2 linked regions of the Pararoseomonas sp. SCSIO 73927 genome follow. The protein of the gene in region 1 interacts with the protein of each later gene in a pairwise test. Links are inferred from orthologs where the notes say so. Each region holds a gene or a part of one and is shown on either strand. Other genes may lie near its edges.

Evidence for each region.
Region 2: the proteins of VQH23_RS00805 (region 1) and VQH23_RS10110 interact in binary tests that used the Escherichia coli proteins (3 or more experiments, as listed by UniProt). The link is inferred for Pararoseomonas sp. SCSIO 73927 from one-to-one orthologs.

The regions. Positions count from the first base shown.
Region 1 is NZ_CP146232.1:141,011-144,651, forward strand. What follows is about bases 197-3,610. They hold VQH23_RS00805 (2-oxoglutarate dehydrogenase E1 component), read right to left. Parts: upstream 3,292-3,610; coding sequence 397-3,291; downstream 197-396. Other genes in these bases: odhB (2-oxoglutarate dehydrogenase complex dihydrolipoyllysine-residue succinyltransferase), read right to left, coding at 197-372. In the rest of the region: more of odhB, read right to left, coding at 1-196; VQH23_RS00810 (branched-chain amino acid aminotransferase), read right to left, coding at 3,638-3,641. UniProt on the Escherichia coli protein: E1 component of the 2-oxoglutarate dehydrogenase (OGDH) complex which catalyzes the decarboxylation of 2-oxoglutarate, the first step in the conversion of 2-oxoglutarate to succinyl-CoA and CO(2).
Region 2 is NZ_CP146232.1:2,135,887-2,139,112, reverse strand. The notes cover bases 204-3,202. They hold VQH23_RS10110 (ABC-F family ATP-binding cassette domain-containing protein), read right to left. Parts: upstream 2,646-3,202; coding sequence 762-2,645; downstream 204-761. Other genes in these bases: nhaA (Na+/H+ antiporter NhaA), read left to right, coding at 2,784-3,202; VQH23_RS10115 (DinB family protein), read right to left, coding at 204-739. Also shown: VQH23_RS10120 (nuclear transport factor 2 family protein), read right to left, coding at 1-94; more of VQH23_RS10115, read right to left, coding at 146-203; more of nhaA, read left to right, coding at 3,203-3,226. UniProt on the Escherichia coli protein: Genetic data indicate it may be involved in ribosome assembly or function.

The sequences.
Region 1 (3,641 bases):
CGTCGGCTCCGCGCCGCCGGGGCGGGAGACGGGGCCGGTGACCGGCTTCGGCTCCTCGACCTTCGGGCCGCTCGCCGGGGCAGCGGCGGGGGTGGCAGCGGCAGCGGGGGCCGCGGGCTTGGCGGCGGGAGCACCGGCGCCGGCGCCGAGCGTGCCGAGCAGGCCGCCGACCTCGACCTCGGCGCCCTCATCGGCGGAGATGCTCTCGACGGTGCCGGCGGAGGGGGCGTTGACCTCCACCGTCACCTTGTCCGTCTCCAGCTCGACCAGCGGCTCGTCGGCGGCGACCGATTCGCCCACCTTCTTCAGCCAGCGGGCCACGGTGGCCGTGGTGACGCTCTCGCCCAGGGTGGGCACCAGGATCTCGGTCATCGTGTTTTCCTCAGCCCAGCCCGCTCAGCTCAACCCGAGCGCCTGGCGAACGAGCGCTTCCTGCTGCTGCGCGTGGACCTTGGCAAGCCCCGTCGCGGGGCTGGCCGCGGCCGGGCGGCCGACATAGACCGGCCGCGTGGCCTTTCCGCCCACCTGCTTCAGCACGCCCTCGATCCGCCGGTCGATGTACGTCCAGGCGCCCATGTTCTCCGGCTCCTCCTGGCACCACACGACCTCGGCGTTCTTGTAGGGCGCCAGGGCCTTGGGCAGGGAGATGCTGGGGAAGGGATAGAGCTGCTCCACCCGGATGATCGCCACGTCCTTCACGCCCTTGTCCCGGCGCTCCTGCAGCAGGTCGTAGTAGACCTTGCCGGTGCAGAGGACGACGCGCTTCACCCCCTCCGGCGCCTCGATCGTGTCGGTCTCGCCGATCACGGTCTGGAAGCGGCTGCCCGGGCCGAACTCGGCCAGCGGGGAGACGGCCAGCTTGTGCCGCAGCAGCGACTTCGGCGTCATCAGGATCAGCGGCTTGCGGTAGTTCGCCCGCATCTGCCGCCGTAGCGCGTGGTAGTAGTTGGCGGGGGTGGTGATGTTGCCCACCCGCATGTTCCGCTCCGCGCAGAGCTGGAGGTAGCGCTCCAGCCGGGCGGAGGAGTGCTCGGGACCCTGCCCCTCATAGCCGTGCGGCAGCAGCATCACGAGGCCGGACATGCGCAGCCACTTCGTCTCGGCGGAGGCGATGAACTGGTCGATGATGACCTGCGCGCCGTTCGCGAAGTCGCCGAACTGCCCCTCCCACAGAACCAGCGTGTTCGGGTCGGCCAGGGAGTAGCCGTAGTCGAAGCCCAGCACCCCGAACTCGGAGAGCAGGGAGTTGAAGGCCTCCAGCCGCTGCTGCCCCTCGCGGATGTTGTTCAGCGGCACGTACTCGGCCTGCGTCGCCTGATCGATGAGGTAGGCGTGGCGTTGGGAGAAGGTGCCGCGCTGCACGTCCTCGCCCGAGAGGCGGACGCGGTGGCCGTCCAGCAGCAGGGTGCCGAAGGCCAGCGCCTCGCCGGTCGCCCAGTCGATGCCCTCGCCCGTCTCGATGGCCTGCTTCTTGGCCTCCAGCTGGCGCAGGATCTTCGGGTTGGCCCCGAAGCCCTCCGGCACGCGGGAGAGGGCGGCGCCCACCTCGCGCAGCACGCCGGTCTCTACCGCCGTGTCGGTGTCCGTCTCCGGCTCGTCGTTGCCGGGGGCCTTCAGCCCGGTCCAGTGTCCCTCCAGCCAGTCCGCCTTGTTCGGCTTGAAGGTCTGGCTGGCCTGGAAGGCCTCGTCCATCTTCGCGAAGAAGGCGTCCTGGATGGCCTTGGCCTCGGCCTCGGGGATGGAGCCCTCCGCGGCCAGCTTCCCCGCGTACTTCGTGCGGGTGGTCGGCGTCTCCTTGATGCGGGCGTACATCAGGGGCTGGGTGAAAGCCGGCTCGTCGCTCTCGTTGTGGCCGTGGCGGCGGTAGCAGACGATGTCCAGCACCACGTCGGAGCAGAACTTCATCCGGAACTCGGTGACCAGGCGGGCGGCGAAGACCACCGCCTCCGGGTCGTCCCCGTTCACGTGCAGGATCGGCGCCTGCACGGACTTGGCGATGTCCGTGCAGTAAAGGCCGGAATAGGCGTGGGCCGGGGTGGTGGTGAAGCCGATCTGGTTGTTCGTCACCACGTGGATCGTGCCGCCGGTGCGGTAGCCGATGAGCTGGCTCATCGCCATCGTCTCGTAGACCACGCCCTGGCCGGCGAAGGCCGCGTCGCCGTGCAGCAGGATGCCCATCACGGAGGTACGGGCCTTGGTGTCGCCCGCCATGTCCTGGCGCGCGCGCACCTTGCCCGCGACCACCGGGTCCACCGCCTCCAGGTGGGAGGGGTTGGGCTGGAGGGAGAGGTGGACCTGCCGGCCCTCGATCTCGATGTCGGTGGAGGTGCCGAGGTGGTACTTCACGTCGCCCGAGCCCTGCACATCCTCCGCATGGCCCGCGCCCTTGAACTCGGCGAAGACCTGCGTGAACGGCTTCTTCACCACGTTCACCAGCGTGGAGAGGCGGCCGCGGTGGGCCATGCCGATGGCGATCTCGTTCACGCCCTGCTTCGCGCCGGCGGCGATCACCGCCTGCACGGCGGGGATGGTGCTCTCGCCGCCCTCGAGCCCGAAGCGCTTGGTGCCCACGAACTTCTTGGCGCAGTAGGCCTCGAAGCCTTCCGCGGCCGTCAGCTGCTCCAGGATGGTGCGCTTGTCCTCGGCCTTGAAGGCATTCTTCCAGGGCGCGCCCTCGATGCGCTGCTGGATGAAGGCCTTCTGCTCGGGGTCCTGGATGTGCATGAACTCGACGCCGATCGAGCCGCAGTAGCTGGCCTTCAGGATCGCGAGGACCTCGCGCAGCGTCGCCGTCTCGCGGCCCAGCACCTTGTCGATGAAGATCGGGCGGTCCAGGTCGGAATCCGAGAAGCCGTAGGTCTTCGGATCCAGCTCGGTGTGCGGCTTCTTCTTCTGCAGGCCCAGCGGATCGAGGTCCGCCTCCAGGTGGCCGCGCACGCGATAGGCGCGGATGAGCATCAGGGCGCGGAGGGAATCCACCACCTGCTGACGGCTGGCGGCCGGGTCGGCGGCGGGCGCCGCCGCGGCGGGGGCGGGCTTCTCGCCCTTGCCACCCTTGGCCGGGGGCGGTGCCTCCGGCTCCGGCGCGAAGCCGCCGCGCGGGCGCGGGGCCCAGGAGGCGCCGGTCGCGTCCTCCAGCACCGCGCGCGCGTCGTCGTTCAGCGCGGCAAAGAGCTCGGCGAAGGAGGGGTCCACGCTGTCGGGGGCCTGCACCCAGCGGGCGTAAAGGTCCGCGAGGAAGGTGGCGTTCGCCCCCGTCATCGCGCTGGCTAGGATATCCACTCCGGGCATGGTCTTCCGCTTCTCGGCTTCTCGGCTGGGGGACTTAGGCGGGGATCGGGGCAGGTCTGTGGCAGGGGGCCACGGCCGGGGCAATTCTCACCCCTTCCGGCCGGCAACGGCGCCACGCAATTTCCGGACCTGCTTCCGCTGTCATCTCGTTTCTCCCGGGGTCTCCACCCGGGCTCCCGCGCACCAATTGGGCTTCGGCGCGCCGCTTGTCACCCGTCTTACCGGCATGTCAGGGCGGCGCAAGGCGGGGAAGGCCAACAAAGCCGGGAGATGCGGCAAGGCCGCCCCCGGAAGGGAGCGGCCCCGTTGGAGCGGTTCTGTCGGAGCGGTTCTGTCGGCGGGCGGTTCAG
Region 2 (3,226 bases), 2.0 Mb from region 1 along the record:
CGTCGTAGAGCGCCTGCCGGTCGCCCCTGGCAAAGCGCTCGTACACGCCCTGCACCATCGCCACGTTGCGTGCGCCCGTCTCGTCCTCGGTCATGGCCCTACCCTCCCGGGAAGGACAGTGCCGCGGCGGCGCGTCAGGCCGCAATCATTCCGGAAGGGTGTCGGATCGGTCCCAGACGGTCCTCTCCGTCCAGCCCAGCGCCGAGAACTCGGCGGCGCGCAGGGGCGCCTCCTCGGCGGCGTAGAACTCGTCCAGCTGCGGCGGTGCCACGCGCGTGCCGCTGAGCATGGCGTGTGCCTGGCCGCGATGGTGGATGTCGTGCTGGAACAGGTGCAGCAGCAGCCGGTCCATCCGCTCGTGCTGGACCCGGCTGCCGCGGTGCACGGCCACGATCCGTGCCAGCCCCGCCGCGTCCAGCGCCTCGGCGATCGCGATCAGCCGCGCATCCACCGCCGCCTGCGCCGCCTTCAGCGCGGCCACGGTGGCGCAGGGCTCCGGGTCCGCCCAGGCGGCCGGCCCCAGCGTGCCGCCCTCCATCGCGTCCACGTAGAAGCGGTCGATGACCAGGATGTGGTTCAGCGTCGCCCGCAGGCTCGGGAAGAAGCCGGTTCGCGGCGCCACGAACTCCGCCTGCGACAGTCCCTCGCAGGCCGTCAGCAGGCGGTGGTTGGCCCAGGCGTTGTTTCGGGCCATGGCGCGATAGGGCAGGGCAGCATGGTGCAGAGACGGGGCGTCCATGCGCCCAGCCTGCCATGCCGGGTCAGGCGGCTTCCAGCTTCTCGCTCAACTCCAGCCACTCCTCCTCCAGCTTCGCCACCGTGGCGGCGATGGCGGCGCGGCGGGTATTGGCCCAGGCGATGTCGGAGGGCTTGAAGCGGGCATAGGTCCCGGTGTCGGAGAGCTTCCTCTCCAGCAGCCCGTCCTCCAGGCGCAGCTTCTCCATTCGCGCCTCGATCTCCTTCACCCGCTCCCGGATCGGGGCCAGGGCGGCGCGTGCCGCCGCCCGGCTCGCGGCGGTGGGCTTGGCCGGCGCGGCGGGGTCGCCCTTGGCGGCCCGCGCCTCGCGCCGGTCGTCCCGCGCGCGGTTCGCCAGCCAGGCCCGGTAGTCGTTCAGGTCTCCGTCGAAGGGCGAGACCTTGCCGTCTGCCACCAGCCAGAGCCGGTCGGCCGCCAGCTCCACCATGTGCGGGTCGTGGGTGATCAGCACCACGGCGCCCTTGTAGTCCGCCAGGGCCCGGACCATCGCCTCGCGCGCGTCGATGTCCAGGTGGTTCGTCGGCTCGTCCAGGATCAGCAGCTGCGGTGCGTCCCGCGTGGTGATGGCCAGCATTAGCCGCGCCTTCTCCCCGCCCGAGCAGTTGCGGATGAGGGTGGTGGCCCGGTCCTCGTCCAGCCCGAAGCGCGCCAGCTGGGACCGCGCCTGCGTCACCGTCGCCTGCGGTGGCATCGCCGCCTGCATGTGGGACAGCGGCGTGCCCTCCGGGTCCAGCGCCTCCGCCTGGTGCTGGTCGAAGTAGCCGATCTTCAGCCGCTGGGTGCGCTTCACCTCGCCGGAGCGCGCCTCCAGCTTCCCGGCGATGAGCTTCGCGAGAGTGGACTTGCCGTTGCCGTTGGCGCCGAGCAGCGCGATCCGGTCATCCTGGTCCAGCCGCAGCCCAAGGCCGGAGAGGATGGTGCGGTTCCCGTAGCCCACGCTCGCGTCGTACATCGTCAGGATCGGCGGCGGCACCTCCGGCGGGTCCGGGAACTCGAACCGCGTGGACCCGTCCTCCGCCACCTCGATCACCGGCGGCAGCTTCTCGATCGCCTTCAGACGGGACTGAGCCTGCCGCGCCTTCGTCGCCTTGGCGCGGAACCGGTCCACGAAGGCCTGCATGTGCGCGCGCTGGGCCAGCACCTTCTCGTTCAGCGCGGCCTGCTGCGCCATCCGCTCCCCGCGGATCCGCACGAACTCCGAGTACCCGCCGGGGTAGGTGGTGATCTTGCCCCGGTCCAGGTGCGCGATGCTGTCCACGCACTCGTCCAGCACCTCCCGGTCGTGGGAGATGATGATGGCCGCACCCGGGAAGCGGCGGAGCCACCCCTCCAGCCAGATCGTGGCCTCCAGGTCCAGGTGGTTCGTCGGCTCGTCCAGCAGCAGCAGGTCCGGCTCCAGGGACAGCGCGCAGGCCAGCGCCACGCGCATCCGCCAGCCGCCGGAGAACTCGCGCACGGTGCGCTGCTGCGCCTCCGCGTCGAACCCCAGCCCCGCGAGAACGGTGGCCGCCCGCGCCGGCGCCGCATCGGCCCCGATCGCGATCAACCGCTCCTGCACCTCCGCCAGCCGGGTGGGATCGCCGTTCTCCATCTCGTGCAGCAGTTCGGACCGCTCCGTGTCCGCCGCCAGCACCGTCTCCAGCAGCGACACCTCCGTCCCCGGCTGCTCCTGCGCCACATGCGCCATGCGGGCGCGGGCGGCGATCCGCACCTCACCGCCATCGGGCTGCAAGGTGCCGGTCACCACCCGGAACAGGGTGGATTTCCCCGTCCCGTTCCGCCCCACCAGCCCCAGCTTGCGCCCGGGGTCCAGCTGCAGGTTCGCGCCGTCGAGAAGGGTGCGCCCGGCCATGCGGATGGTCAGGTCGCGAAGGGCAAGCACCGTCATGCCCGGCTTCTACCGCGCCGCCCCCGGCAACGGAACGCTGATGATGCGCCGCATCATTTCAGGAGGAACCCTGGAATGTTCCTTCCCCCCGCCGCCGCCCGTGCTAGGGGCCATCCCCCGCCACGAAACGGAGTCCCGATGGTCCAGGCCGCCCACCACGATACCCGGCCCAGCGCCCTGCGCCGCTTCCTCGAAGGGCAGTCCTCCGCCGGGCTGGTGCTGATGGGGGCCGCCGCCCTCGCCCTGGTCATCGCGAACACCCCGCTCAACACCGCCTACCAGGGCGTGCTGCACGCCTATCTCGGCCCCCTCTCGGTCGAGCACTGGATCAATGATGGCCTGATGGCGGTCTTCTTCCTGCTCGTCGGCCTGGAGATCAAACGCGAAGCCCTGGACGGCCAGCTCTCCACCTGGCCCCGCCGCGCCCTGCCCGGCATCGCCGCGGCCGGCGGCATGGCCGTGCCCGCCCTGGTCTTCCTCGCCTTCAACCCCGGGGAATCCGCCCATGGCTGGGCCATCCCGGCCGCCACGGACATCGCCTTCGCGCTCGGCGTCATCTCGCTCCTCGGCAAGCGCGTCCC